Regions from separate parts of the Glutamicibacter sp. BSL13 genome, predicted to be linked through region 1. Evidence: riboswitches for the same ligand, from Rfam matches in the RefSeq annotation. Region 1 holds a riboswitch; each other region holds the start of a gene.
The links. A riboswitch is a leader RNA that binds a small molecule or an ion and turns the genes downstream of it on or off. The one in region 1 is predicted to bind S-adenosylmethionine.

Region 1 (7,427 bases):
CTTCGCCATGCAGACCATCATCACCGGCCCGGACTCGGCCACCGCGCAGGCGAAGTACGAGGACTACAAGTCCTACGCTGACGTCGAGGGGGCACTGGTGCTGATCTCCGGGTGGATGGGGGTGGACCTCTCGGCCTACGACCCGGACGACGTGATCGGCTCGAACGTGAAGTCCAACGCGATCCAGTCTTCCGTGGAGACCTTCCAGAAGGCCAGCGGCGACGAGGGTTCACCGTGGACCATCCGGCAGCTGGCCGAGTGGGTCGGCGTGGGCGGTTTCGGCCCGATCACCGTCGGTTCGGGCGCCGAGGTGGCCGAGAAGCTGATCGACTGGGTGGACTACACCGACGTGGACGGGTTCAACCTCGCCTACGCGATCACCCCGGGAACCTTTGAGGACATCGTCGAGTATGTGGTTCCCGAGCTGCAGGCCCGCGGCGCCTACAAGACCGAGTATGCCGAAGGCTCGCTGCGCAACAAGCTCTTCGGTGCCGGCGACCGGGTCAAGGACACCCACCGCGCCGCCCAGTACAAGATCGCCAACCGCCTGGCTGCCGCCCGCTAGCGGCCAGCGGTGAACAGGGCGGCGCGGCCGCGGAAAAACCCGTCACTGGTCTTTCCGCGGCCGCGCCGCCTTCGGTGTGGATGCGCGGGAGCTACTTGTGCTTCTTGTGTCCCTTCAGCTGCTTCACCACCATCGCCGAGCCGCCCCCGCGCCGGGTCGGTTCGGCCGCGGCGGTCAGCTTGCCCCGCGGGCCGATCTCCACGGCCGCCACCGCACCGATCTCCGCCTGCGGGGTAAAGGAATCCCCGGACGGCACGAACTGGTGGCCGAAGGGCTCCAAAATCCGGGCATCATCGGCAATGAACTCCGGTTCGGCGGTGACCGCGGCGGTGTTGCGCTGTGAGGCGCGCGGCGCGGCAATCGCCTCGGAAATCTCCATGCCCAGATCCACGCGGTTGACCAGGGTCTGCAGCACCGTGGTGATGATCGTCGAGCCGCCCGGGGAGCCAACCGCCAGCATCGGCTTGCGGTCCTTGAGCACAATGGTCGGCGCCATGGAGGAGCGCGGCCGCTTGCCCGGCTCGATGCGGTTCGGGGCGGCCGGATCGTAGACGGTGGAGAAGTCGGTCAGCTCGTTGTTGAGCAGGAACCCGCGGCCCGGCACCACGATGCCCGAACCGCCGGTCTGTTCAATGGTCAGCGTGTAGGACACGACGTTGCCCCACCGGTCGGCCACCGACAGGTGCGTGGTCGAGATATTCTCCGTGTCCTTCTCCTGCGCCACCACACCGGCTTCGGTGGGGCAGCGCCCGTCGTAGTTGGCGGCATCGCCCGGCGCTACCGGTTTCACGGAGGCGCGCTGCGGATCCAGGGCGCAGGCCCGTTCGGCCCCGAAGAGCCGGTCGGTCAGCTGGCGGGTGGGCACATCGACGGATGCCGGATCCCCGACGTATTTGCCGCGGTCGGCAAACGCCAGGGCGCTGGCCTCCAGGTAGTGGTGCAGCGCGTCGGGTCGCGGCATCGTGGAAAGCTGGAACCGGTTCAGGATGTTCAGGGCCTCGCCGACCGTGGTGCCCCCACTGCTGGAGGGGGCCATCCCGTAGACGTCCAGGCCGCGATAGTTCACCCTGGTCGGCTTCTGCTTCACGACCTTGTAGCGTGCCAGGTCCGCGGCGGTCATGTGGCCGGCTGGCACGGGCAGCTCGGTTCCCGGCACCACCGGCGGGGCCTGCACGGTCGCGGCGATCTGCTCGGCGAGCTCACCGCGGTAGAACGAGTTGATGCCCCGGCGCGCAATCATGCGGTAGGTCTTGGCCAAATCGGGGTTCTTGAACACGCTGCCCACCTTGGGGGCAGCCCCCCGGGGAAGGTACAGCTTCCGGGTGGACTCGAAGGCCTCGAACCGCTCCTTGTTATCCAGGGTTTGCTCGCGGAACGTCTCATCCACGACGAAGCCGCGCGTGGCCGTCTTGATGGCCGGCTGCAGGGCCTTGCCCAGGCTCATCGTTCCCCAGCGGTCCAGGGCCTCATCCCAGGTGGCCAGCGTGCCGGGCACGCCCACGGACACCCCGCTGGTCACCAGCTCCGGGGTGAAGGGGTAGGGGCTGCCGGTCTGCGGATCAATGAAGGCGTCGTGGGGCATAGCGGCCGGGGCGGTTTCCCGACCGTCCAGCGTGCTGATCTTCCGGGTTTCGGCGTCGTAGTACATGAAGTAGCCTCCGCCGCCAATGCCGGCGCTGTAGGGTTCGGCGACTCCCAGTGTCGCGGCGGCGGCCACCGCCGCGTCCACGGCGTTGCCGCCGCGGCGCAACACGGAAATCGCCGCGGAGGTGGCCTCCGGGTCGACGGTGGCCACGGCGCCACCGTAACCGGTGGCGGTGGCCTGCTTTTCGGTTTGGCGTGGTTCTGCCTGGGCCGGCGCTAGACTGAGCGCGGTCAAGCCTAACGCCAGGCTGATCGCGCAGGCTGGGGCGCGAAGTGATCGTGGGTGCACAGCTACCCGCTCCTTGGGGGGTTGATGGGTTCTGACCCCCTCAAGCTAGGCGTAGTGCACCACATCCAGTGGAAGTGACACGCATCACATTAGAAAAGTTGTGGTTGTCCTGAGGAACCGGCTTTCGGCGCAGCGCCTCCGGGGCGGGGCCGTCCTTCGGAGAGGAGCCGGCGGTTTCTGTGCACGAAGCACCGTATGCCTTTCCCGCCGATTTTTGCGCGCAACCTTGGTTCCGGGCAGAGGCAATGAAAGGCCCCTGTGCAGCGCCGGCCCATGGCGGAAAGCACTAGGCTTGGGCCATGGATTCCTCGGCCTCCCGGCTCCCGCCAGTCGACCTCGCGCGGGCAAGACAATTGTGGGGCGACTATGTGCTTTGGGCAGGGGGCGGGGGCCTGCGACCCGAGGTGTTGCCTGTCGTTGACTACTTCGGGGACAGTCCCGCATTGGCCGATGCGTTGCTGCGCGCAGTTTCCGACGGGGATAAGCGCGCAACCTCGAGCCTGGAGAACGAGTACACGGCAAGCGGTGAACCGTTGCCGGAGGCAGGCGCCTATTGGCTAGCCTGCGATTCCACCGGTACGGCGCGTCTCATCCTGCAGACCACCGAGGTCACCTTGGCGGCCTTTGACCACGTGGACGCCGATTTCGCCTTTGCTGAAGGGGAGGATGACCGCTCGTTGGCCAGCTGGCGCCGCGAGCATGAGAAGTACTGGCGTCGCACCCAGCGGGTTGCTGGACACCAATGGGATCCGACCCTGACGTCGCAGCCGGGTTTCCGGGTCGTGCTTGAGCGTTTCGTTGTCGCCTGGCCTATGGGCCCCGGCAGGGCGTAGCGCCCAGCGGTTTTTCCGCGCCGGTGGATCGGCCGGCTCGTGGATGAGGAATCTGTACAGGGTTTCACAGGGCTCCAACTGCGGGACAAGGCCAAGCCGGCCCGGCCCTGCGGCTGCTGCACAGTGCTGCCCCCGGTCCGCGGAGGCGTGTAAAACCCGCGCCACCCACTACAGCGGGCGCGGTGGCACCGGCGCCACCCTGCCGGAGGAATTGTCAAGGATCTGCGGTTTTCGCCTTCACACAATGACTTACCGGCGCGTGTGACCCCATTGTTACGGTGCTGCCGAGCCTTTGTCGCCTCCTCGGTGGCGATGTGACGTCGATGTTTCGTCATGGTTGGTCACATGAATGTCCCCGCCGCACACTGAAATCACCCGGAACACCCACCGGAACAACACCATCCAGAGCGACTGAGAGACCTGGCTCGTTGACGTCGCAGCAACCACCCCGACGGGGAGCGGTGCTAAGGCCAGGACCGATGGAGATTGCTAGATTTCGCAACGGTCCCCGAACACGGGCGGATGTCTGCCTGTTTTGCCTCCCTTCGCGGGAGGGACCTGAATTCAGCGTGCTCCTCGGGCTAAACCGAGAGGAACACGGATTATGCGGCCACCACGTTTGGCGCTGAAAGCCACCGCACTGCTTGCGGCCCTGGGGCTGTCGTTGACCGCATGCGGCGGCAGCGGCGCGGCAAGCCCGAACACCGAGTCGGCACAGCCAGCCGGCGACCCGGTGCAGGGTGGAACCCTGACCTACGCCGAGGTCACCCCCATCGACAACTGGCAGACCCAGGCTGCCCGGTTCTACGAGAAGGCCAACGTGCTGAACTCGGTGCTGGACCGGCTGACCTATTTTGACGCCGAGCAGGGCAAGCTGGTGGGGTGGATCGCCAGCGGCTTCACCTCCAACGAGGCCAAGACCCAGTACACGTTCACCATTCGTGACGGGGTGACGTTTTCCAACGGCACCGCACTGGATGCCAAGGCCGTCAAGGCGAACCTGGACGCGCTGGGACTGGGCATCAAGGATGCGCAGATCCAGCCGAACGTGGATTTCTCGGCGTACAAGTCCTCCAAGGTGCTCGACGGGAATAAGGTCCAGGTCACCCTGAAGCGCCCGGACGCCAACTTCCTGCGCGCCACCTCCTCGGTGACCGCCGGGCTGGTGGCCCCCGAAACGCTGAAGCTGGACAACGCCGGGCAGTCGGCGATCTCCAAGATCGTGGGTTCCGGACCGTTCGTCTTCGCCTCGGAAAAGCCCGATGAGGAGGTGGTGTTCAGCGCCCGCGACGACTACGCCTGGGCTCCGCAGGGTGCACAGAACCCGGGGGCTCCCTACCTGGATGAGCTGGTCATCAAGTACCTGCCGGAGGTTGCGCACCGTGCCGGGGCCGCCCAGTCCGGGCAGGTGGACCTGGTGCGGGGATTGCAGCCGGTGGATGAGCAGGTGCTGAAATCCGGCGGCGGCCAGGTGTTCGCCGCGCAGGGCGTGGACTTGACCACCAACAACGCCTCGGTGCGCATTGGCTCCGGGCAGCTGACCGACGCCAAGGTCCGCCAGGCGCTGCAGGTGGGCATCGACCGCCAGGCGCTGAAGGACACCGTGCTTTCGGACAGCTATGTGATTTCCGCATCGATTCTGAACCACAAGGCCCCGGGCTTCGTGGACTTCTCCGCGGAATTGGCCTACGACCCGGCGCGCTCCAAGGAGCTGCTGGATGAGGCCGGCTGGGTTCCGGGACCGGATGGGATCCGGCAGAAGGACGGGAAGAAGCTGGAGGTCACCGTCGCCTCCTCGAACAACTCGGTGGTCATCAAGCCGGCCTTCGAACTTATTGAGCAGCAGTGGCGCGAGATCGGGGTCAAACTGGTGAACCGGGCAGCGGACAACACGTTCCTGACCAGTGCCCTGGTCGATGACAAGGTCGAATTCTTCGGCACCCGGCAGTTCGCCTACGGCGGGCTGGGGCCGGTCTTCGGGCCGGCGAACAACACCCAGACGCTGAACGCGGACGAAGAGTTGAACGAACTGTTCACCCGGGAACAGGCGGCCACCACCGAGCAGGAGCACCTGAAGCTGATCGGTGAGGAACAGCGTGCCCTGGTGCTGGACAAGGCCCTGACCCTGGTGCTGTGGGATGAGGTCCAGGTCTACGGCGCGCATTCGGGCACCCACGTCGACTTCACCTCCGGCACTGCCCCGATCTTCCAGGGCGCCTGGAAGAGCGGCAAGTAGGGGAGGGAAGCATGGGTGGATACATTGCCAAGCGCGTTGGCCAGGCCCTGCTGGTCATCTGGCTGGCCTACACCGCGGTTTTCCTGGCGGTGCAGGCCCTGCCGAACGACCCGGTGACCATCTTCCTGTCCACCGACGCCGCCGCGGACCCGGCCACCATCGCACAGCTGAAGGCCCACTACGGCTATGACCAACCGCTGATCACCCAATACCTGGGACAGCTGGGCGCGCTGCTGCGCGGAGACCTGGGCTACTCGCTGTCCTCCGGGGCGCCGGTGGCCGCCCGGATCGGGGAGGTCATCGGATCCACGCTGGTCCTGGCCGGCAGCGCCTTCGTGCTGGCCGTCCTGCTGGCGGTGGCCCTGGTGGCCGCGGCCACCCTGGCCCGTGGTGAGCGGCTGCGCCGGGCGCTGTTGAACCTGCCGCCGCTGTTCATTTCAATCCCGGTGTTCTGGCTGGGCCTGGTGCTGCTGCAGCTGCTGGCCGTGCAGCTGGGGGTGATGTCCCTGTTCCCGGACGGTTCGGCGCTGTCGCTGCTGGTGCCGATCCTGGTGCTGGCCCTGCACCTGAGCGCACCGATCGCCCAGGTGCTGCTCAAGAGCGTTCAGCAGGTCTCGGCCCAGCCGTTCGTGGACGTGCTGCGCGCCAAGGGGGCCGGGGAGTCCTGGATCTTCTACCGCCACACGCTGAAGAACGCCGCCCCGGCCGCGCTGTCGATTGCCGGGATCACCATCGGCACCCTGCTGGCCGGCTCGGTGATCACCGAGACCGTGTTCGCCCGCGCCGGACTGGGGCAGCTGGTGCTGCAGGCGGTCACCGTCCAGGACATTCCCCTGGTGCAGGGGCTGGTGCTGCTCACCGCCGCCACCTTCACCGTGGTGAACCTGCTGGTGGACCTCATCCACCCGCAGCTGGACCCACGAATCATTACCGCCCACGCCGGCTCGGCACGGGCCCTGGCCGCCTGAAGGGACAAGGGATCATGAGCGTACTGACCGAACAGAACACCACCCCGGCCGGGCTGCCGCTCCCGGAGCCGGCACCAACCACCGCGGCGCCAACACCGGGCCGCCCGGTGCGCCGCTGGCTGGGACGCTGGTGGATGCTGCTGCCGCTGGGCCTGCTGCTGGCCTGGGCGCTGGTGCCCGGCGCGTTCAGCGCAGCGGACCCGATCACCGGGATCCCGGCGCAGAAGTTGAGCGCCCCCAGCCCCGCCCACCCCTTTGGCACCGACCACCTGGGCCGCGACGTGTACTCCCGGGTGGTGCACGGCACCGGGCAAACCCTGATGACCGCGGGACTGGCATGCTTGATCGGTTCGGTGCTCGGCAGCGTGCTGGGCCTGCTGGCCGGCACCGCCGGAAGGGCGGCGGACGCCGTGGCCATGCGCCTGGTGGACGTGCTGCTGGCGGTGCCCGCGTTCCTGATCGCGCTGATCCTGGTCACCGCCACCGAGCCCGGGCCGCTGTCCCTGGGCCTGGGGGTGGGGATCGCCTCGATTGCCGCGTTCGCCCGGCTGGTGCGCACCGAGGTGCTGCGGGTGCGCTCCCACGACTTCGTGCAGGCGGCACTGATGAGCGGCGGCGGCTACTTCACCGTGCTGCGCCGGCACATCCTGCCGCACGTGATCGGACCGGTGCTGGCCCTGCTCGCCGTGGATTTGGGGGCGGCGATCCTGGCCATCTCGGGACTGGGCTTCCTGGGCTTCGGCGCCCCGCCGCCCACCCCCGAATGGGGGCTGCTGATTTCCGAGGGACGCCAGTACCTGTCGGTGGCCTGGTGGCTGACCACCCTGCCGGGCCTGGTGATCGTCACGGCCGTCATGCTCACCGCCGCCCTGGGGCGCAGCATCAACCGCGC
Region 2 (7,427 bases), on a different contig from region 1:
TGATTTCCCGGCTGGCCATCGAAGGCAGCGCCGCCCACCCCGGGTTCGTGCAGCTGCCCATTGCCGGCACCACCCTGAACCGGCCGCTGCGGGCAATCTGGGAGGCCAGCCGTCCGATGTCCGCGGCCGTGGCCCGCTTCATGGAGATCTGCACCTCCCCCGAACCCTAGGTCCGCACCCGGCCGGGGCCGGGCACCTGCGCGCGGCCGGGGCGTGGCTAGAATGGGAGGCGTGACTCAAACCGGTGATTTTGAAGTTTTGCCCGACGACTACTCCGACAAGGTTTTTGCGGTCCTACTTGGCCTGGCCGACGGCGCGACCCACGCCCGGGAGGGACACGAACCCGGGGCCACCGAACTGCTGGCCCTGTACGTGGCCGACGGTCTGCTCGAAGCCCTGGAGTGGGCGAACAACGGGGTCGCCAGCGATGAGGCCGCCTGCATGTGGCTGGCCTCCCTGCGCGCCTACAAGCAGCTGACCGGCTCCTTCCCGGAATCCGCGCCGCAGCCGCTGGAGCGCTGGATCGACACCGAATTCGCCGCCGTGGAGCGCCCCGAGGGCATCGCGGCCGGGGACCCGGCGAACTTGAGCGGGCTGGACAGCGCGGACATGGGCTATGCGGCACGTCCCACGGGCGCCCAGAACGACAGCACCGGGGTGCTGCCGCGCGCCGCGGTCACCGCACTCATCGCCCGGGTACCGCAGGCCAACACGAAGGCGCTGGCCAAGTCGGCCGCGTTCCTCAGCCACGGGGAACCGGCGGCGAACACCGCCGCCGCCGCCGCACTGATCCTGCGTTCGGCCCTGGAGAAGTCCACCACCGCAGCCGGGGAATGGCAGGGGCACCTGGAGGGACTGGAAGGCAGCGCCGCCGAGGCCCTGCGCGGGATCGTGGACACCGTTGCCGCTTCCCTGGACCGTCCCGCCGCCGAAGCCTATGCCGCCTACTTTGGCGGGGCCGATGAGAACGAAGACGAGGATCCGCAGGCCGAGCAGCCCCGGGATCCAGAAGCCGACGCGTACGCCGTCGCCCTGCTGGCCGCCGTGTACGGCACCGACCTGATCGCCGAACGCCCCGCCTCGGTGCTCGATGACATCATTTCCGAACTGCATGAGCGCTGGATGGGCCTGGTCGGCTGACCGAGCGGTTGGTCCTCGGCCCGCTGGCCCGTCGGGGTGACGCGCTCCCACCCACCGTTCACGAGAACGGGCTAATGGGCACCAGCGGTGTGCCATGACCCGGCAATGCAAGAGCCTGCGAGGGACAAGCCGGTGGCTTGTCCCTCGCAGGCGTTTTTGAAGTGTTCGTTAGTTCTGGGTGTTCCAGGTGGCGATGTCCGCTGCCGGGTCACGATCCCAGGGGGTGGGCAGTGCGCCGTCGAGGTAGTCTTCGTACCATTCGCGCACCTCATCGGAATGGTAGGCGGCTTCCAGGGCCTTGCCCTTCTCCGTATCCATGAAACCGGGTTTTGCCGCCACCAGGTTGTTGTAGGGAAGAGCGTCCTCCTCTTCCTCAAACAGCAGCGCATCCTGCGGGGTCAGCCCGATCTCCCCGCCGAGCCTCACGAACAGGAAGCCGGCATCCACGTCGGGCAGGGTCTTGGACAGCGACTGCTGGTCCACCTCAACGAAGGAGAAGTTCTTGGGGTTCTCCAGGATGTCGTTCTGCGAAAGGTGGATGACGCTCTTGCCCTCGGTGATCTTCAACAGCCCCTCCTTGGCCAGCAGGGCCAGGGCCCGGCCGTTGTTCGAGGGATCCACCGGGATGGCGATCTTGGCCCCATCGGGCAGTTCCTTCGCCGACTTGTGCTTGGTCGAGTACAGCCCGGCCGGTGAACCGTACATGTAAAAGGCCGGGTCCACCTCGATGTTCTGATCCGCCGTGAACTGCTCCAGGTAGGCTGCGTGCTGGAAGAAATTCGCGTCATATTCACCGTTCGCCACCACGTGGTTGGGCTGGACAATGTCGGTGACGTAGGTCGCCTGCACATCCCATCCCTGCTCCTCCAGGATTCGCTCGGCGATCTTCGTGGGCTCCTGGGTGGGCGCCGATTCGGTGACGATCAGCTTGATGGTCTTGTCGTTCCCGGCATTGACATTGCCGGTCAAACCGCATGAAGCCAGCAGGCCGGTGACGGCCAAGGCGGCTGCTGAGGTGATGATCCTGCGACGAGTCAGTGACATGGTGTTCCTTTGAAGTAGTGAAGGTGAAGTAACGGGTGCTGGCTATCGTTTGTCGTAGCGCCGGGCCAGCGCCGTACCGGAGACCTGCACCAGGTGCACCAGCGCGATCATCAGCACGATGGCCAGGAGCATGACACCGGTCTCGTAGCGGTAGTAGCCGTAGCGGATGGCGAAGTCGCCGATCCCTCCGCCGCCCACCAGCCCTGCCATGGCCGAGTAGGAGATGAAGGAGACGGTCATGATGGTGATCGAGCCAAACAGCGCCGGCCGGGCCTCCACCAGCAGGACGTCGCGGATGATCTGCCCGCGGGTGGCGCCCATGGCATTGGCGGCTTCAACGACGCCCGAACCGAGTTGGGTGATGTTCTGTTCCACGAAGCGGGCGAAATAGGGAATCGCGTTGATGGTCAGCGGGACAATCACCGCGGCGGTACCCACCGTTGTTCCGACGATGAACCGGGTGACCGGGATGATCGCGATCAGCAGGATCAGGAACGGGAAGGAGCGGATGGTGTTGACTGCACCGTCGACGATGCGGTGCAGCCGCGGTCGGGGCCGCAGGCCCTGCGGTGACATGGAATAGAGCCAGATTCCCAAGGGGGTACCGATCAGGATCGCCAGGGGAATCGAGACCAGCAGCATCGCCAGGGTCTGGCCGATCGCGACGCCGATCTCGGGTCCCAGTTCCAGCAGGCGGTCAATGCTGAACGTGGCCACTGCACCGTTGCTGCTCGCAGCGGCCGCAAGCGGAAGATAGATTGTGCTCAAGACGTCTCCTAGGATGCGGCAGCCGACAGCTGCGGGGTGCGGTGTTCTTCCTGGCCGGTGGGGCGCTGCAGGACGATCTCGTCACTGATCAGGTAGCGTCCGATCGCGGTATGCGGGCTGAAACCCGGTTGCCTCAACTCGGCCAGATCAAACTGTTCAACCAGCCGCCCGTCCTCCATTACCGCCACGTTGTCGGCGATGGCCTTGACCACGTTCATTTCGTGGGTGACGATCACGGTGGTAATTCCCAGGTTGGCGTTAATGTCCAGCAGGTATTGGAGCACCGAGTCGGTGGTGCGCGGGTCAACGGCGCTTGTGGGTTCGTCGCACAAAAGCACCTTGGGCTCCGTGGCCAGGGCGCGGGCGATGGCCACGCGCTGCTTTTGGCCGCCGGAGAGCTGGGCCGGATAGGAATGGATCTTGTCGGCCAGGTCCACAATGGCCAACGCCTCCTGGGCCTTCGCTCTCCGTTGGCGGGCGGGAACCCCGGCAAACTTGAGCGAGAGCTCCACATTTTGGGCGGCAGTGCGGTTATTGAGCAGGTTGAAGTGCTGGAAGATCATGCCAATTTGATGGCGTTCGCGCCGCAGCTCTTCCTCTGAAAGTTCGGTCAATTCCACGCCGCCAACCTGGACCGAACCGCTGTCCGGGCGCTGCAGGAGATTGATGTTGCGGATCAGGGTCGATTTTCCCGCTCCCGAGAAACCGATAATTCCTTGGATCGAGCCCCGGGGAATGTCCAGGGACACGTTGTCCACGGCCGTGAAAGCGTCGCTGCCGGTGCCGAAGCTTGTCGATACGTTGCGCAGGCTGATCATGTGTACTCCTCGTCTTTACCGCGACGAAGCGTCCCGGCCGCGCGGCCTCACTGAGGAGCGGTCAGCCAGGAAATTCTCCATCGTTTCTGGCAGTAGCACCGTGCCCCAATGGGTGGTTGCCGCGACGTCGTAGAGCCAGATCTCTCGGCCGCTCTGGATGGTTTGAAGGTCATCGCCTTCGTTGTCCACCAGTCTGGCGCAGGGATGGAGAACGACTCAAAGGGCAGGTCACAAGCTGCAATGATCAGTCTTATGGCGACATTTCGGGCGTCACATCCCGTCATCTTCCGCTGTTGTGACGACATGTGAATCAACGGATGAGGCGGATTGCAGATTCTAGGCACACCAAAGCCATAATGCACGGCCCATCAGGGGCCGCAGGCCAACAGCGCAGTCAGGCGGTGGACCGGTTCGTCTCTCGCCCCGTTGCGGCGCGCCTCAGGACACGGGAGCCTGCAGCACCATCCGCGCGAATTCGTCCACGTGTTCCTGGGCAGGCTTTGAGAAGTAGCCGCCGGAGTCCCGTCGGTGCCACCGGGCGAGCTCCTCAAACAGGAGGGCTAGAGTGCTGCGGTGCACGACCGCATGGCGCCCCAGCGGCTGACCCAGCGGCCCCATCCGGTAACCCAGCAAGTTCATGACCTCGGTAATGTAGTCGGACGCCGCGTCGCTCAGCGCCTCGATCCCGGCGGCCCGGCACAACCAGTAGGCGATGGTGCCATCGCGCAAGCCCTCGTCCTTTTCCGCCGTGTTGATGGCGTTCAGCAGATGGCGGGCGAGGCGCGGTTCATCCCCGGCCAGTTCACTGCCCTTTTTCGTGGCGAGCACACGCCCGCGGTAGACCCGCACCAGTCCGGCCATGCGCGCCACCTCACGCAATTGGGCCACCGTGGGCATCGTGTGTTCACGCTTGCGCGAGGAGGATTCGTAGTCAATGCCCTCCCACTGCAGGCGCTCCACCAGTTCCGCCACGGCCTTCGGGTTCATCCAGCTGGCGGGGGTGAGCTTGATGCCTTCGCCCTGGGCCAGCTCAATGAGCACCTGGAAAGGCCGAACTATCTCCGTGAAGAACCATTCGGGGATCCGCGCGCCTGCCGCGGCGTCGGTGATTCCGGCCTCGCTGGCTAGGATCAGCGCGTAGCGCCGTACCCCCGAGGGCTTGCCGCGCAGCCACTGGACAAAGACCGAGTTTCCCGCGAGGAGGCTGAAGTACAGTTCCAGCTCGCGGTTCGCCGCCTGCTGGTTGTAGGTCATCGGGTCGAAGTCGAGCTCATCGCCGGAGCGCCAGCGCAGCCAGTCGATGGTTTCCTGCTGCTCCTCGGTGGGCTGCTCGGCGTTGAACTCCTCCAGCTTGTCGTACCAGCCCGATAATCCTCCGCTGTCTTCCACCGGCGCCCGCATTTCCCCCTCGAGCACCCGGGCGGCGCACTGCTCGTCCGGGCAGGGGGTTGATGATTCGAGGGTCAGACGGTGCGTCCAGTTGTCCCCGAAGTCGTACACGTAGAACAAGGTTCCCGGGTTGACCGCCAGGGCCTGGCCGAGTGTGGTGCCCTCCTGCGGCTGGCCCTCCAGCTCCTCGTCCAGGGCAAGCTGGTCATACCAGCTGGTTCCGGTCTGTGGCTTGCCCCATCCCTGGGTGGGGTCCGCGCTGTGGAAGGACTGCAGGTGGCTGTTGTCCCAGCCCATGGCGATCTGGATGATGTCACCGGCAGCGGCCAGGTCCAGGTCGGCCGGAATCTGGATGCGCCGCCAGATCAGCGGTTGGGCTTCCATCAATTCAATGCGCAGCGTCAGCAGGTCGCGAGAAGTCATAGACCCATCGTTGCAGATCAGCGGCTTGGAGCGAAGACTGCGGGAGGATAAGTCGCGCCGCGTCCCGCGGCAGATTACTGCAGGGCGAAGCCTTCGACCAGCTGCATGAATTCGCCCTCGGAAATGATCTCCACCTTCTGCCCGGCGGCACGCAGGCGCAGCACGTGCTTGGCCTTGTTGGTCAGCCGGCCGTTGGACAGGTCCTCGGGGACAAAGCCGTCCCCGACCACCAGCGCGGTCGTGGCGCGGGTGACCCGCGAGGCGGTCTGTGCGCCGCGGGCGGCGGCCCATTCCTTGGCCTGGGGCCGCGGCACGCCCAGGTTCCCGGTGAACACCACGGTTTGCCCGAACAACGGGTGGCTGGCATCGGCCTCCAGGTTCGGCGCCGGGTTGTCCCCCTCCTGCGGCCAGAACGCGAACGCGTCGCGCGGGGGCATGGCGTTACCGCGGGCCAGCCAACCCTGCGCGTCACGCATGGCCCGGGAGATCTCATCGCCCGGCTGCCAGGGGCGGGTCAGGCCCAGCGGCACCGAGTAGTGTTCGGCAGTGTTGTGCACGGTGGGGGTTTGGCCGCGTTCGGCGATATCGATCATGGCCCAGGCGCAGGCTTCGGCGTCGGCGAGCGCCTCGTGGTGGTTTTCGATCGGGTGCCCGGCTTCCTCGGCCACGAACGGCAGCGAATAGCTGGGAAGGTCATAGGCCTTGCGGGAGAGCTTCACGGTGCACAGGTGCTGGATCTGCGGGACCGACAGTTCGCTGGCCTCGGCCGCGGCCCGGATTACCCCGGAGTCGAACGCCGAGTTGTGCGCGACCAGCACGTCTTCCCCGACGAACTGCAGCAGATCGGTCAACTTCTCGCCAATGCGCGGGGCGGTGGCCACCATGTCCTCGGTGATGTGGTGGATCGAGACGTTGCGCGGGTCGAAGTGGTCGAAACCGGCCGGCGGCTTGAGCAGCCACTGCTCGGTTTCCACGATGCGCCCGCCACGCACCTTGATCAGCCCGACCGAACAGGCCGACCCGATGAATCCATTTGCCGTCTCAAAATCAACTGCGGTGAAGTCCAAAGCCACATATTCACTGTACTCCGCTTTCCCGACCGAACGGTTCAGGCCGGACACCCACGGGCCCGCGGAAGCGGTCCAAGATCACCGTTACCAGGTACGTGCTCAGGGTAAATCCTCCGCGGTGACTTGCGGATTTATTGGGGCCGCGCGCTTGGGAGCATGACCCGTGCCCGCTCTATGCCGCAGCCAGCGCCCCGGCACGATCTCACAGTCTGCACGCCGTCGGCAACCGCCGGGGCATTCCTGGATCCGAACAACACCGGGCCCCGCACTCCTTCGCGGGGTGCGGGGCCCGGGTGGGGCCGGTGGTTTTAGGCGCTGGCCCTGCGCAGGGTGAGGTAGGAGGCCCCGGCCATCAGCACGGCGACCGCGCCGGCGCCAAGCACCACTCCCCCGGCGGTCCAGGTGACGGCCCAGCTCCAGAACTGGCCCCACCGCTCGCCCAGCGTCATGTAGAACACCGTGCCCAGCACCAGCACGCCCAGGCCGATGAAGAACACCAGCAGCCCCGTGGTGCGCCAGCGCAGGTAGATGGTGGATACCCAGAAGCCGATCATGAACAACAGCACCATCAGCGCGAAGTAGAACATGATCTGGATGAACCAGTTGTTCTCCGCCACCCACTCCAGGGCGAAGAACCGCCCGTTCAGCCACCACCCGTTCGTGGCCTGCTCCACCAGGCCCATCAGGTAGTAGAAGCTGGAGAGCACCAGCGCGCACAGCCCGAACAGGGCCAGGGTGCCCAGGTAGAAGCTGCGCCGCGAGACGCTCATCGCCT
Region 3 (7,427 bases), on a different contig from region 1:
GGCGGTGGGGCTGGCGCCGCTCTGCGGGGCGGCCGGCGGGATTGGCGCCGGGCCGCTGCAGGCGACCAGCAGCAGGCAAAGGGCGGCCAGCGGGTACCAGCAGTGTCGGCCTCGCATGCTGCCCTCCTCAACCCCGGGGAGCAACAGCGTAGCAAGCCCAGCGCCGGCATGTCAGCCCACCGCGCGCCGGGTTTATCGCGTGGCGGCCGCGGAGGGCAGCGGCAGGGTGCGCAGCACGTTCTTTTGCACCTTGCCCGTGGAGGTGCGCGGCAAATCCTGCGGGAAAACGATGGTGCGCGGCACCTTGAACCCGGCCAGCTGTTCGCGGGCGTGGGCGATCAGGGCCGCCTCATCCACCTGTGAGCCGCTGGCCCGGATGACGTAGGCGATGGGGCGTTCGCCCCACTTCTCATCCGCGATGCCCACCACCGCCACATCCAGCACCTGCGGGTGGCTGGCCAGCACCTGCTCGACCTCCACGGTGGAAATGTTCTCCCCGCCGGAGATGATGATGTCCTTGGCCCGGTCGCGCAGCTGGATGTAGCCGTCCGGGTGCATCACGCCCAGGTCCCCGGTGTGGAACCAGCCCCCGGCGAAGGCCTGTTCGGTGGCCGGCTCGTCCTTGTAGTAGCCGATCATCACGTTGTTGCCGCGCAGCACGATTTCGCCCATGCTCTGTCCGTCGGCCGGCACGTCGTTCATGTCCAGGTCCACTACGCGGGCGGACTCCGCGGTCACCATGCCCACCCCCTGCCGGGAGAGCTTGGCGGCCCGCTGCTCGGCGTTCAGCTCATCCCAGTGCTGCTGGTACTCGCAGATCGTGTACGGGCCGTAGACCTCGGTCAACCCGTAGACGTGCACCACCTCGATGCCCAGCCGGTGCAGCTTGCCAATGATGGCCGGTGACGGGGGAGCGCCGGCGGTGGTGATGCGCAGCGGCTGGCCCACACGGTGGGCCCGGGGCGCGTCGGCGATGATCGAGCACACGGTTGGTGCCCCGCACAGGTGGGTGGTGCCCAGCTGGTCGATGGCATCCCAGACGGCGTCCTCGCGCACCGCCCGCAGGCACAGATGGGTGCCGCCGGCGGCGGTTATCGCCCAGGGCGTGCACCAGCCGTTGCAGTGGAACATCGGCAGCGTCCACAGGTAGCGGGTGTGCGCGTCCATTTGCTGGTGGAACGCCTCACCCAGCGCGTTCAGGTAGGTGCCGCGGTGTGAGTAGAGCACCCCCTTGGGCTTGCCGGTGGTCCCGGAGGTGTAGTTCAGGCAGATCGGGGCCCGCTCGTCGCCCACCGTATAGGGCAGGCGGCCGGCGGGGGCGTGGCGCAGCAGGTCCTCCAGCACCGCGTCGACCGGCACCTGGGGGCGCGGGCCGGTGTACTGGTCGTCGGTGACCTCGATCAGCGCCTCCAGGCTCGCCACCTCCTGGCGCAGCCGTGCGGTGTTGCCCAGCAGCTCGGTGTCCGCCAACAGCAGCCGGGCCTCGGCGTGCGACAAGATGTACTGCAGCTCGTGGGCGGCCAGGCGGGTGTTCAGGGCAACGAGGATGCCGCCGGCCAGCGGGACCGCGTAGTGGGCGGCCAGCATTTCCGGGGTGTTCGGGGCCAGCACCGCGACCCGGTCGCCCGGGGAAATGCGTTGGGCCAGCACCTGGGCCAGCCGCTGGACGCGCTCCTCGAACTGGGCCCAGGTGTAGCTGCGCGAACCGTGAATCACCGCGGTTTTCTCCGGGTAGACCTCCACGGAGCGTTCCAGGAAGCGCAGGGGAGTCAATTCTGAGTGGTTGGCCAGCAACGATGCCATGGGGGCTCCTCGGGGTCGGTAACTATCCGGCCCCGCGCTGTGACGCAGGGCACCTCGCAAGACATCGTGGCATGAAACTGAACCCCAGACAAAGAAACTGCGTGCCATTGCGCCCAACGGCGCCCGCGGGGCGACCAGCGTAGGAGGCGGTGTCCGTTGGTGAGCTGCGTCGGGCGAAATTATCGGCGGCGAGCGTAGCGGAAGGAGGGGGCGGGCGAAACAATATGTCGAAGATTGCGGTATAAGACAGGAAATGTTTGACGTTACGCCGCAGCGGGCCATAGTGTCGTAGACAGAATCAAGAGCGTCAGCTGACAAGCCCTGGCTAGCTGGCCGGCAACCCTCTAAACGGTAGTGGGGTGCTCCAGGTGAGGATTCGGTTCCGCGCGCCACCGCGTGGAACAAGTACCGCACACCGAGGCGTAAAACCTTCGAATCCACAGTGCAGCAGCTTGGCCCTGCGGCGCTATGGGCATTCGACCGTCGCCGACCACGGTGGGCCTGATGCTAAGGATACGAATCATGTCATTGAATCAGGATCTCGACCCGTTGACCCTGCGCAAGGTCTTCGCCCAGCACCCCTCGGGCGTCGCGGCGTTGTGCGCCGAAATCGATGGCGTCAAGACCGGAATTGTTGCCTCCTCGTTTACCGTTGGGGTCTCCCTGGATCCGGCGCTGGTGATGTTCGCCGTGCAGAAGACCTCCAACACCTGGCCGAAGCTGCGGCGGGCACAGCGTATCGGGGTCTCGGTGCTCAGCAGCCGCAACGAGGGGGTCTGCGCCCAGATCGCCTCGAAGAAGGGTGACCGCTTCGCCGGGCTGCACACCCGCATCACCGAGCAGCAGGCGTTGTTCATCGAGGAATCCACCCTCTGGCTCGATACCTCCATCTACAACGAGGTTGAAGCCGGGGACCACTGGGTCGTCCTGCTGCAGGTGCACGGCCACCAGGCCTCGGCACACACCCCGTCGATCTTCCATGATTCCGCCTTCCACACCCTCAAGGTGCCGGCCCTGGTCTAAGGGCAGGGCGGCATCGATGAATCCCACTGCGTCGTACGCCGCGGTGGGATTCATTGCGTTAACCGCTTCAAACCGGGTTGCGTGTCAGGCGCAGTGCACAGTCCCGAGATGAGGCAATCCGGGGATCTGTGGACGAAGCCCCGCATCCGAGGGACCGTGATGGGTGGTCCTGCGATGAGTAGCGGGTTTTTAGATCTGAAGTAATCCACAAAGCTTTCCACAGTGTTGTGGATTTCGGGTGGATAACCGTGGTTGACGCCTCCACGCCCCCGAATTGTGGGCTTTCCGGCTGTGGAAAAGATCCAAAACCCACAATGCCGCGGAGGAAAACTTAATTTTTATCCACACGTGTGAAAACCTGAAACACCAAGTCAATCAGGTATTAGTTGCGGTTAAGTGGGGAAATCCACAGCGTTCTCCCCAGTTCCTGCACAACCCCTTCCACAGATAGCTGCCGCTTGTCCACAGATCCTGTGGATAAGCGAGTTTACGCCCTTACATAAGAGGCCTACTGTTGGCTCTGGAACTGAAATATCCACAAGTTTCCCCAGCGCCCCCAAACTGTCGGGGCCCGATGGAACGATACGAGGTGGACGGTGAACCGGTCGCCGAGTTCCCGGTGGGTAGAAGGGGATTTGAATGTCTATTGCCAGCGCTGAGCAGGCCTACGAGAACCGCGACTCCGAGGCGGGGCGTACGCCACCGCAGGACATCGCCGCGGAAATGTCGGTTCTGGGCGGCATGATGCTCTCCAAGGACGCGATCGCCGATGTCATTGAGGTGGTCCGCGGCAACGACTTCTACCGTCCGGCCCATGAATCGATCTATGAGGCCATCATTGATCTCTACGGACGGGGCGAACCGGCTGACGCCGTCACCGTTTCGGACCTGCTGACCAAGCGGGGCGAAATCGTCCGGGTGGGCGGTGCCGCATACCTGCACAACCTCATCCAGTCCGTGCCCACCGCCGCGAACGCCGGTTACTACGCCGAGATCGTGCGCGAACGCGCCGTGCTGCGCCGCCTGGTCGACGCCGGGACCCGGATCGTGCAGATGGGCTACTCCCCGGACGGGGACGTGGACGCCATCGTCAACGAGGCGCAGGCCGAGGTCTACAAGGTTGCGGAGAATCGCTCGAGCGAAGACTATGTCCGGCTCAGCGAGATCATCGAGGGCACCGTCGATGAGATCGAAAATGCGGCCAACGCCGGTGACGGCATCACCGGTGTCCCCACCGGCTTTTACGAGTTTGATGAGTTGACCCAGGGCCTGCAGGGCGGGCAGATGATCATCATCGCCGCGCGCCCGGCCGTGGGCAAGTCGACCTTCGCCCTGGACTTCGCGCGTTCGGCGGCAATCAAGAACAACATGGCCACCGTGTTCTTCTCCCTGGAAATGGGGCGCAATGAAATCGCGATGCGTCTGCTCTCCGCGGAGGCCTCGATCCAGTTGCAGGACCTGCGCAAGGGGTCGGTGGAGGATGCCCAGTGGACCAAGATCGCCACCACCATGGGACGGTTGAATGAGGCTCCGCTGTTCATTGACGACTCCCCGAACATGTCGATGATGGAGATCCGCGCCAAGTGCCGCCGCCTGAAGCAGCGCAACGAGCTGAAGATGATCGTGCTGGACTACCTGCAGCTGATGAGCTCGGGCAAGCGCGTTGAATCACGCCAGCAGGAAGTCTCGGAGTTCTCCCGTAACCTGAAGCTGCTGGCCAAGGAGCTCGATGTCCCGCTCATCGCGCTCTCGCAGCTGAACCGTGGTTCGGAACAGCGTACGGACAAGAAGCCGATGGTCTCGGACCTGCGTGAATCCGGCTCGATTGAGCAGGATGCGGACATGGTGATCCTGCTGCACCGCGAGGACGTGTACGACAAGGAAAATCGTCCCGGAGAGGCCGACGTGATTGTGGCCAAGCACCGCAACGGTCCCACCAAAACCATTACCGTCGCCTTCCAGGGCCACTACTCCCGGTTCAGCAACATGCAAAGCGAAGGGTAGGGGCAACCCCTGGCTCGATGACCCGAGCCACGGCAGGACAAATCCCGAAGGCGCATCCGACTCCAGCCAAAGGGTCGGCAGCCCACCGCTATAGTGGGTGCCATGATCCAGAGCCTTCAAGCCCTGCTGTGGGGCACCGTGGCCGGTTCGGCCCTGCTGTTGGGGGCCGGGGCGGCCTGGTGGCTGCGCATTCCGCGGATCTGGGTTTGCGCGATCATGGCCTTCGGCTCAGGGGTGCTGATCAGTGCGCTGAGCTTCGAGCTGGTGCTGGAGGCCTACCAGCAGGGCGGCCTGGCGGCCAGCGTCGCCGGGGTGCTCGCCGGCGCGGGGCTCTACTTCGGCGCCAATCGGCTGCTGGCCTGGCTGACGGCGCGACGCCACGCCAGCACCCCGCGCACCCAGGACTCTTCCGGCACCGCAATCGCCGTCGGGGCGCTGATTGACGGGATTCCCGAATCGGTGGCCCTGGGCCTGGGAGTCGTGGCCGGAGCGGGAATCAACCCCACCATGCTCGCGGCCATCTTCATCTCCAACATCCCCGAGGGACTGGCCAGCACCGCGGACATGAAGCAGGCCCGCCGCCCGGGCCGCGCCGTGCTGGCGCTGTGGGGCGGAATCGCGGTGGCCAGCGGACTGGCCGCCTTCATCGGGGCCATCGCGCTGGCGCAGATGCCCGCCGAGGTGCTGGCGTTCGCCACCGCGGTCGCGGCCGGCGGCATCCTGACCATGATCGCGGACACTATGATCCCCGAGGCGTACGCGGTGGACCACGACTACACCGGGCTGCTGGTGACCCTCGGGTTCCTCAGCGCCTTCACGCTGCACGCGGTCGGCGGGTAGGCTCCGCCGTCCCGGTTAGGCCTTGGGCAGGATCTGCAGGTGGTGCGGGCGCGGCGGGACCACATCCGGCTCGAACTCCTGGTGCTTGCCCACATACTTCTTGATGTACGGGCAGACCGGGACGATCTTCATCCCGGCCGAGACCGTGTCATCCAGGGCGAAGGCCGCCAGCTTCGAGGCCAGGCCCTGGCCGCTGTACTCTTCATCGACCACGGTGTGGAAGAAGATCCGCTCCACCCCGTTCTCACCCTGGTAGTCGCGGTAGTGGGCGGCGCCGATGTGCTTGCCCGCATCGTCAAGGACGTAGCGGTCGCGTTCGGGCAGTGCCTGCGGGACGATCTGGCTCATGGTGCTCCTTGTGTCGCTGGGTTGTCGGATAACGGAAAATCGGTTGTCCGGTGGCGCTACACCGGCGGGTTTTCGCGCGGACGCAGCCGCACGGTGGGCAGGGTGGGGGCCGGCAGCGCGGCCGGAGTGTCCTTGGGGAAGGGACCGAAGCGGTCCTCGGAGGCATCCCCGGGCTCGGCGCCGATCTCCGCCTGGTACTGCTGACGGAAGGCGACCACCTCCTCATGGGTGCGGCCCACGAAGTTCCACCACATCAGGATCTGCTCGTTCAGCGGCTCCCCGCCGATGATGATGACCCGCACCGGGTCCTGCCCGGCCTGGATGCGCAGTTCGCCGGTGCCCCGGCCCAGATAGCCCAGGTCGCGGTGGCCCAGCTCCTGGCCGTTCACGGTGGGGGCGCCGGTGTCCACCATGACCCCGTGCTCGTGCCCCTCGGGCACCTCAATGCACAGTGACGCCCCCGCCTGAAGGGTCAGCTCCGCGCCGGTCAGCGGCGTGTACACGCTCACCGGGGAGGTGGATTCCTGCCCCTCGGCGCGCAGCGTGCCCAGGAACACCGACAGGCTCCAGCCCGGGCCGGTCAGCGGTTCAGGGCGGTAGCTTTCGAAGGTCGGCTCCATGTTGCGGGCATGCTCCGGCAACGCCACCCACAGCTGGGCGCCATGCAGGACGGTGGTGTCCTTTGTGGAGAATTCCGAATGGGTGATCCCATACCCGGCAGTCATCAGGTTCAGCTCCCCGGGACGCACCGTGGCCTTGAAACCGGCCGAGTCCATGTGGTCGATCGCACCGGTGAACAGCCAGGACACCGTTTGCAGGCCGGTATGCGGGTGACGCGGAACGGCCATCCCCAGGCTCTTGGAGACATCGTCCGGACCGTAGTGGTCCAGGAAGCACCAGGCCCCAATCAGGCTGCGCTGCTTCTGCGGCAGTGTGCGGTATACCGTCATGGCGCGCGGCCCGCCCAGCGGCACCGGGCGCGGTTCCAGGATCTGGACCTGTTCGGTCGGCTCGGCATTCGTGCAGCCGATCTCCGCCGGGGCCTGCTCAAGGTTGCTCATGCACCCAGCTTAGGATCTCCGGGCCAGCATGCCTAGCCATAACGCGGTGGTGCCCACCCAGGCGGCCACCGCCACCCAGATGAACCCCTGGCCAAAGTGCTGCAGCGCCGGGAAATCGGTTTCGCGTCCCAGGAACTGGCAGCAGCTGGCCAGCATGCCCAGCGGGAAGACGATCGCCCACAGGCTGGTCTCATAGCGCAGCGGGTGGCGGCGCACCACGTGGCGCCAGTATCCGAAGAGCACCAGCAGTGGGATGAACCAGACCCCCACCGAGAGCAGCGCAAAGCAGGTGAACGCGATCATCGGGTGCAGCCACGGCTCCAGCACCCCCGCATTGGCCAGGGACAG
Region 4 (7,427 bases), on a different contig from region 1:
CGCTGCTCTCCGACCCGGACAACGAGGTCGCCAAGGCCTACGGCTCGTACGGTGAGAAGACCGTCAACGGCAACACCTTCGATGGCACCCTGCGCTCCACCGTCGTGGTCGATGCCCAGGGGAACATCAGCCACGCCGAATACGGCGTGGATGCCCAGGGCCACGTGGCCCGACTGCGCGATACCCTCGGGGTGTAGCACGGCCGCGCTTCCAGTAAATTGAAGCGCCTGAGCAACGATGCCGCGGGTGGGCGAAGAATTCCTTCGCCCACCCGCGGCATTTGCGTTCCCTGCCCAGCAATCCCAGGGATGGTGCGCCCGAACCTAGCCCAGCTGGACCTGCTCCAGCTCCCGGTGTCCCTCTAGGAGGTACCCGTCCATTTCCTTCTCCGGCACCATCGCCCCACCGGTGGACCACACAAGGTGTGTGGCGTTGGCCCACTGGGTTTCGCTCAGCCCGCTGGCCCCACGGAAATCGGGATCGCCCGCCACCCGCCAGGGCAGCAGCAGACCGGCCGTGGCCGAGGGTTCCACCCGAATGTCCTCGCAGTCAGCCAGCAGCGCGGTCAGGGCGAGCATCTTCTGGTCGGTGACCGTCGCATAGCCATCCACCACGTCAGCGAGCGCCCGGCCCACCAGCTCGGAGGGACGCGCCACCGCCAGGCCATCGGCCGCGGTCTTGCCGTCCAATCCCAGGTCGAACGCGCTGATCCGTTCATGCAGACCGGTCCGAACCCCCAGCGTCACCGCCGGGGAATGCGTGGGTTCGGCGAAGAAGCAACGCACCGCATCCCCAAATACGTGCTTCAGCCCGAAGCTCACTCCCCCGGGACTGCCGCCGACCCCGCACGGCAGGTACACCATCAGGGGATGCTCCTGGTCGACCCGCACCTCCAGCGCCCTGAGCTGACCGGCCAGCCGGTGCGCGGCCGCGGAATACCCGGCGAACAGGGCCATCGAATTCTCGTCATCCACAAAGTGCACGCTCGGATCGGCCTCCGCTTCGGCCCGCCCGGCGTCCACCGCCTCGGTGAAGTCCCCGGGATGTTCCACCACGCTCACGCCCCGGGAACGCAGCAGCTCCTTCTTCCAGGAGCGCGCGTCGGCGGACATGTGCACGGTGGTGCGCAGCCCCAGCGCGGCGGCCGCCACCCCGATGGAAAGACCCAGGTTTCCGGTGGAGCCAACCATGATTCCTTGATCCCCGAGCACCTGGCGCACGTCCTCGTCGGCGAACCGTGCGTAGTTGTCCGTGGGTTTGAGCACCCCGGCATCCACCACGATCCGCTCGGCCACCTGCAGCACCTCGTGGATCCCGCCGCGGGCCTTGATCGAACCGGCCACCGGCAGCATGTCGTCCCGCTTCATCCACAACTTGCCCGGCAGCTGGCTTCCCAGACGGTCATCCAGCTCGGCCTGCAGGTGGTGCAGTCCGTGCACCGGGGATTCGATGATGCCGTAGCTGATCGAGGTTTCCGGGAATTGGCGCACGAACCAGGGGGCAAAGCGCTCAAACCGCTGTCGGGCGTCCTCAATGAGATCGGCGTCCAGTCCGCTGGAGTCAAGGGCCTGCGCGGTCGGGGTGTGGCTCTGGCGGAACCAGAGTGTCTCCTTGCCCTGCGACATGGCTTCGACCACCGGGTCTTCCAGCAGCTTGTCGATGTTGAGTGTCATCGTGTCCGCGGTCCTTTCCAGGGTTGGCACTGAGCGGTCCTGCTGCCAGTGTAACCACGGGCAGCAGGACCGCTCAGTGCCGTTTCCGGGCGTTCGGCGGACGCACATGTTGCTCTTTGGTCCCGCAAATAAAGCAGGTCAGTCCCGACCGTCGGGGCGGTCCGGCTGCTGTTCCCCGCTCAGCTCCTCGGCCTGTTCGGCAGCGTTCGTTTCCTCTTCCTGCAGTTCCTCCACATGTTCAATGTCTTCACGGGCTTGGGGCACCGGATCGCTGGTTTCTCTGCCGGTCCATACCTTCACCACCCGCCACCCCGCTGCGGTCAAAGGCACGGCCACCACCGCACCGACGATTCCGCCCAGCACGGTTCCGGCAGTCAAGGCCATCAACACCACCAGGGGATGCAGGCTCAGGGTGTGCGCCATGACCACCGGCTGCAGGAAGTGGCCCTCCAGCTGGTTCACCAGGATCACCGCAGCCAGCACAATCAGCGCGCTGACCGGACCGTTGGTCACCAGCGCCACCAGGGTTGCTAGCACCCCCACCACGGTCGCGCCGACCAGCGGGATGAAGGAGCCGAGGAAGACAACCACCCCCAGCGGCAGCGCCAGCGGTATCTGCAAAATCAGCAGGGTGAGGGTGATGCCTGCGGTGTCCACGGCGGCCACGATCGCGGTGCCGCGAATATAGCCGCCAAACGTGTGCAGCGCCCGGTCCCCGGAAAGAATCCAGGTGTGCCGGAAGTGGGCGGGCGTCCAGGAGACAAAGAACGCCCAGATCTTGTCACCGTCCTTGAGGAAGAAGAACAGGATGACCAGCAGCAGGATCGTTCCGGTGACCAGGCTGCCGGCGGCGGTGAGGGTGTGCAGCGCCCCGGTCCCGAATTCGGAACTGGTGATGAACGCGGTCACCCGTTGCACCGCGTCATCCAGCTGCTGCCCGTCAATGCTGAACGGCAGTCCGCCCACCACGTTTTGGACGGTGGAGTTCAGCTGGTTGAACCCCTCCACGGCCTGCTCGACCAGGGTGGGCCACTGGTTGATGACCGAGAACACCAGCCCGGTGCCGATGCCTCCCAGGATCAGCAGCGCGCCAAGGAAGACGGTCCACGCGGCCAAGAGCGGGGACATGACCCGGCGCAGCCGAATCACCAACGGCCACAAGGCGCAGGAGAGGATCACGGCGATGAGGGTGGGAATCACGATCAGGGTCAGCCGCAGCATCCCCAGGACCACCAGGCCCGCAATCACGCCGATGATCAGCAGCTGCAGGCACCGGGTACCGAGCCTGCCCAGCGGGTCGGTCCACAATCCCTGGAAGGTCACCGCGGGGCGCTCCACCGAGGCCCACGCCTGTTCATCCAGCGAGGAGGACTCCACCCGTGTTTTCCTGCTGCCTGATGTACGCCTGCGAAAGAAAGCCATGGTCGCTCCTACCATCGGCCAATAGTGGGTCGGGCAGCAGTCGCGCCCGGTAGGTCCTGCACTGCCGGTTCAGTCGAGCGCCGTTCCCGCCGACATCACCGTTTCATCTTCGTGCCACCGCAGATGCAGCGACGCCGCACCCCGCAACCGGCTATTCGCGGCCGGACTCGGCCTCGGTGCAAATGCACAGCCGGTTGCCCTGCTTGTCCGTGACGATCACCCAGCTTGGCGCGTACTCGTAGTCGAACTCTGCGTCGGTGGTTTTCAGGGTTTCCAGCAGGTCGCCACTGTGGCTGTGGGGCACCGTCACATCAACGTGGAAACGGTTCTGGTTCGGCGTTTGGGTCTCCTGAAACCAGATGGCCGGGCCACGGCCATGCGGGTCGGTCAGCGCACCGTCCGCCGCCTGTTCATAGCCCAGGGCAGCCTGCCAGATCTTGGAGATCTGTTGCGGGTTTTCGGTATCGATGGCGATTTCCACCGTCCGGACCAGGCCCAGGTCCACTTGGGCACCAAAGTTTTCGGCCTGGTCGGAGATCTGGGTGGCCAGGGTGAAGTCCCGTGACGTCACTCCGCCGACATCGTGGGACACCAGGTTGACGAACACCGTGTCGTAACGCCAGTCCACGTCCGGATGATGTCCGGCTTCCTCGGCCAGCGCGCCAATCGCCGACACGAGCTGAATCGCGGCGGCCGAGCTCGGGCACTTGAAAGCGGTCCGCAGGGACCCCAGCCCGTAGCGCCAGTGCGGCAATTGTGAGAGCCGTGCCTGGATTTCGTCTGCTGACAGCACATCTTTGCCTGACATTGTTCTTGCCTCTCTGCGGATGGAGCCAACGACCGTGACCATAATGGCCACGGTCGTTCTCAGCTTGCCGCGCCCCTGGAGAAGAAAGAAGGCCCTTTAGCCAATTGCCAGCGTTGCGCGTCGAACGCGCCGTCGCTCGTCGTAGCAGGCCTCCGCCCCCTGCCCCGGGTCCTACATACCCAGTAGGAGGATCTTCTCCACCGCTACCGAGATCGGCAGGCGGACCAGCAGGCCCGGCAGGTCCTGCCAGTGCTCGGGGTTGAGGTTCGCACCGTTCGCTCCGAGGCTCCCGCTGGAAAGATTCAGTTCGGCCAACCGGCCCTCGAACCAATCCTCACGCCCTGCCCACTTCGCCTTGCTCCGGCAGCGCTCCACGACGCTTTCAAGCTTCGCGTGCAATAGACAGTACAGTTCCGGGGTAAACCCGGCGCGCATCCACTTGTGGATGTACCGTTCCGTGTCATACCCGCGGTACAGTTCGCCATCCAGCAGCATTGCGGACCGTTGGCTCTTGACGATGAGCCAATTTCCCTTCGGACGCGGGACGTACGGTGGAGCGTACGGGTTTTCCAACAGTGCGGCATCCCACCGCAGGTCCAGTTGTTCCCTTACCGTTGGTTCATTTCCCTTGATGCCTGCCGGCAGACCGTACTTGTCGACCGGAATCTCTAGCGGGCCTCCCCGAACCAGCTCGGCCCGGCCGTCGGCACGCAGTCTCATGGCCTGATAGATCTTCGCGGCCGATTCCGTGCCAACAACATCATCACCGTAAAGCTCCCGGCGCCAGGCCTCGAAGTCCTGCGCATGTTCCTTGTTGAAGTTCTCGTGCTGGCTGCGTTCGTTTTCAGACAATTGTTGTTCCCCTCGCATGGGAGGACCCGGCGACGGAGGATTTATCTCCGCCGCGGCATCCACCGACTTGCCCGGCGGCTGGTGCCGCGGACCGGTTCTTCCCCTGGGGCACCCCGCTCGGTTGAGGAGGGTTGCCGTGCAGCAAGCCAGGTACTTATCGCTGCAGCTCGTGAACCTGGGAATCATCCTATGCGTCCGGTCCGACGGTTTGGCGTCCGCGTAGGCCGCGATTGCTCACTGTGGATTGTTCATTATCGAAGGAACGGTCCACTTGTCACCTAATTCGTGTTTCTAGCGCTGCAGCCGAGGGTCTTCTGTCGGATCCGTGTACGGGGCGGGGCAGCCCTGGCTCACCGCTTCCGGGCGCAGCTCAAAGTGCCACGGCTCATTTTCGTACACCGTGCACAGTCCGTAGTAGCGACCGTGCTGGTCTAGCCACGACCGCGCGTCATAGGATCCGATGTCTATCGCGTTGCCGGAGACATGCGGTGAAGTCTGCGCAGTTGCAACCCACCAGGCGGCTTCACGCTTCGACCCGTACCGGTCTACCGCCTCGTCCAGCAGCTGCTGAAATGCTTCCGAGCGCCAGCCGCTGTTGACGATGAACTTGATGTCATCCTTGGCGGCGTCGGCTGCTGCCTCATTCATCGCCTCGCGCAGGTCCGGACTCAAGTAGTGCACGGCTGGTACCGGGGACTTCAGAGTGGTTCCTGAAGGCACATCCCCACCAGCCACCCCTAACGCACCTGCCCTTGGCTCTTGTCCTCCCTGGACCACCGACGTCACGGTTGCCGCCATGGATGAGGGACTCCAGTCACTGCGGGTTCCGAGCGTTAGGGCCAACGCAAGCACCCACAGGGTGGTAAGCAGCGCCAGAAGCACCAGGATGATTTTGGCCAGGAGGGATTTCTTGCGGCACTTGGCCGGTCGCATTTTTCTCATGGAACCAGTCAAGGCGGCGTCCTGTTGCCGGGCCGTATCGAAATTTTGATATGCCCGCAATATGTTCCGGCTCGTACGATTGGGGCTATGCGTGTACTGATCGTCGAGGACGAACTCCTGATGGCGGAGGCGATCCGTGACGGATTGCGCTTGGAAACCATCGCTGCAGATATTGCCGGGGACGGTGCTACGGCCTTGGAACTTTTGGAGATCAATGCCTACGACATCGCCATCCTCGACCGTGACATTCCCGGCCCCTCCGGTGATGAAGTAGCCCGTTCCATCGTGGCCTCCGGTACCGGTTTGCCGATCCTGATGCTGACCGCCGCTGACCGGCTCGATGAGAAGGCCTCAGGTTTTGAACTGGGCGCGGATGACTACCTGACGAAGCCCTTTGAGCTCCAGGAACTGGTGATGCGCCTGCGGGCATTGAGTCGGCGCCGGGCTCATCACCGCCCTCCGATCCGCGAAATAGCTGGAGTAAGGTTGGATCCCTTTCGCCGCGAGGTTTACCGAGAAGGCCGCTATGTGGCTTTAACACGCAAGCAGTTCGCGGTACTGGAAGTCCTCATGGGGGCAGAAGGTGGGGTGGTCAGCGCGGAGGAGCTGCTGGAACGAGCATGGGATGAGAATGCCGACCCCTTCACCAATGCGGTGCGCATTACGGTCTCAGCCTTGCGGAAACGTCTGGGCGAACCGTGGGTGATCGCAACAGTTCCAGGGGTCGGATATTGCATCGAAGCCCCGGACAGTGAAGTACCTATGGTGTTGGACAGTGGAAAAGCCAAAAGGGCTGAGCGTGCGACTGAAGCTCACTTTAAGCTACGTCGGTTTTCTGATGTTGGCTGGCGCGCTGCTGCTCACCGCCGTCTGGGTTTTCCTGCTGCGCTATGTTCCCGAGGGGAACATCGACAGCGCTAGAGGTTTCGTCCCGAACCGCTCGGATCTACTTGATGCCTTTGGACCCGCGGCCACCGGCGTGCTGCTCTTCCTGCTGGGTTTTGGGCTCATTGGAGGCTGGTTCCTCGCCGGTCGAATGCTTGCCCCCTTGGATCGCATCACGCAAACCACCCGCGCCGTGGCCGAGGGCGACCTCGCCCGTCGGATTCACCTCCCTGGTCGCAACGATGAATTCGGGGAGCTTGCTGAAGCCTTCGACACCATGCTGGAGGAAGTGGAAGCACACGTCGCGGAGCAGCAACGATTCGCCGCCAATGCGTCCCACGAATTGCGCACCCCATTGGCCATCACCCAAACACTGTTGGATGTCGCCGGCAAAGAGACGGACATAGACACCGGTGAGCTCCTCCAGCGGTTGGGGACAGTCAACAAGCGGGCCATCGAACTGACCGAGTCGTTGCTGTGGCTGACCCGAGCCGGACAGAAGTCCTTTACCCCAGAAATAGTCGACCTGTCGTTGCTGGTCGAAGAAGCCACCGAAACCCTGCTGCCCCTGGCAGAAAAACGCGTCGTTGGTTTGGAAGTCGCCAATGAGGTTGCGACCACCCACGGCTCTCCCCCGCTGCTGCAACAGCTGATCATCAACCTGATTCACAACGCAATTGTGCACAATCTGCCTGAGAACGGAACGGTGTGGATCAGCACTGGAAACGCGGCAGGAAGGGGCATTTTGACGGTGGAGAATACGGGCGAGCACCTGCCGCCCGAGCTGGTGAACACACTGACAGAGCCATTCCAGCGCAGCGCCAAGCGCGCACGGTCAGACGACG

Region 2: it holds a riboswitch for S-adenosylmethionine, as region 1 does, so the genes downstream of both, RCJ92_RS04725 (methionine ABC transporter ATP-binding protein) here and RCJ92_RS03935 (ABC transporter substrate-binding protein) in region 1, are expected to answer to the same signal.
Region 3: it holds a riboswitch for S-adenosylmethionine, as region 1 does, so the genes downstream of both, RCJ92_RS12395 (flavin reductase family protein) here and RCJ92_RS03935 (ABC transporter substrate-binding protein) in region 1, are expected to answer to the same signal.
Region 4: it holds a riboswitch for S-adenosylmethionine, as region 1 does, so the genes downstream of both, RCJ92_RS00705 (hypothetical protein) here and RCJ92_RS03935 (ABC transporter substrate-binding protein) in region 1, are expected to answer to the same signal.

Annotation. Positions count from the first base shown of each region.
Region 1 is NZ_JAVGCZ010000013.1:10,405-17,831, forward strand. It holds gene RCJ92_RS03920 (LLM class flavin-dependent oxidoreductase) at 1-565, shown strand, start outside; gene ggt (gamma-glutamyltransferase) at 657-2,498, opposite strand; gene RCJ92_RS03930 (ASCH domain-containing protein) at 2,942-3,331, shown strand; SAM riboswitch class I at 3,727-3,817, shown strand; gene RCJ92_RS03935 (ABC transporter substrate-binding protein) at 3,936-5,567, shown strand; gene RCJ92_RS03940 (ABC transporter permease) at 5,579-6,535, shown strand; gene RCJ92_RS03945 (ABC transporter permease) at 6,550-7,427, shown strand, end outside.
Region 2 is NZ_JAVGCZ010000016.1:11,704-19,130, forward strand. It holds gene RCJ92_RS04705 (LysR family transcriptional regulator) at 1-170, shown strand, start outside; gene RCJ92_RS04710 (hypothetical protein) at 232-1,140, shown strand; gene RCJ92_RS04715 (MetQ/NlpA family ABC transporter substrate-binding protein) at 1,309-2,184, opposite strand; gene RCJ92_RS04720 (methionine ABC transporter permease) at 2,227-2,952, opposite strand; gene RCJ92_RS04725 (methionine ABC transporter ATP-binding protein) at 2,961-3,770, opposite strand; SAM riboswitch class I at 3,845-3,934, opposite strand; gene RCJ92_RS04730 (plasmid pRiA4b ORF-3 family protein) at 4,209-5,582, opposite strand; gene RCJ92_RS04735 (exonuclease domain-containing protein) at 5,657-6,655, opposite strand; gene RCJ92_RS04740 (hypothetical protein) at 6,961-7,427, opposite strand, start outside.
Region 3 is NZ_JAVGCZ010000083.1:834-8,260, forward strand. It holds partial or broken gene RCJ92_RS12385 (PQQ-dependent sugar dehydrogenase) at 1-117, opposite strand, end outside; gene RCJ92_RS12390 (acyl--CoA ligase family protein) at 193-1,803, opposite strand; SAM riboswitch class IV at 2,100-2,217, shown strand; gene RCJ92_RS12395 (flavin reductase family protein) at 2,326-2,826, shown strand; gene dnaB (replicative DNA helicase) at 3,466-4,830, shown strand; gene RCJ92_RS12405 (ZIP family metal transporter) at 4,933-5,670, shown strand; gene RCJ92_RS12410 (GNAT family N-acetyltransferase) at 5,686-6,018, opposite strand; gene RCJ92_RS12415 (pirin family protein) at 6,075-7,079, opposite strand; gene RCJ92_RS12420 (tellurite resistance/C4-dicarboxylate transporter family protein) at 7,089-7,427, opposite strand, start outside.
Region 4 is NZ_JAVGCZ010000002.1:65,716-73,142, forward strand. It holds gene bcp (thioredoxin-dependent thiol peroxidase) at 1-197, shown strand, start outside; gene RCJ92_RS00690 (D-serine ammonia-lyase) at 324-1,673, opposite strand; gene RCJ92_RS00695 (AI-2E family transporter) at 1,812-3,050, opposite strand; gene RCJ92_RS00700 (4a-hydroxytetrahydrobiopterin dehydratase) at 3,247-3,945, opposite strand; gene RCJ92_RS00705 (hypothetical protein) at 4,075-4,773, opposite strand; SAM riboswitch class IV at 4,814-4,930, opposite strand; gene RCJ92_RS00710 (D-alanyl-D-alanine carboxypeptidase family protein) at 5,047-5,697, opposite strand; partial or broken gene RCJ92_RS00715 (response regulator transcription factor) at 5,785-6,453, shown strand; gene RCJ92_RS00720 (sensor histidine kinase) at 6,497-7,427, shown strand, end outside.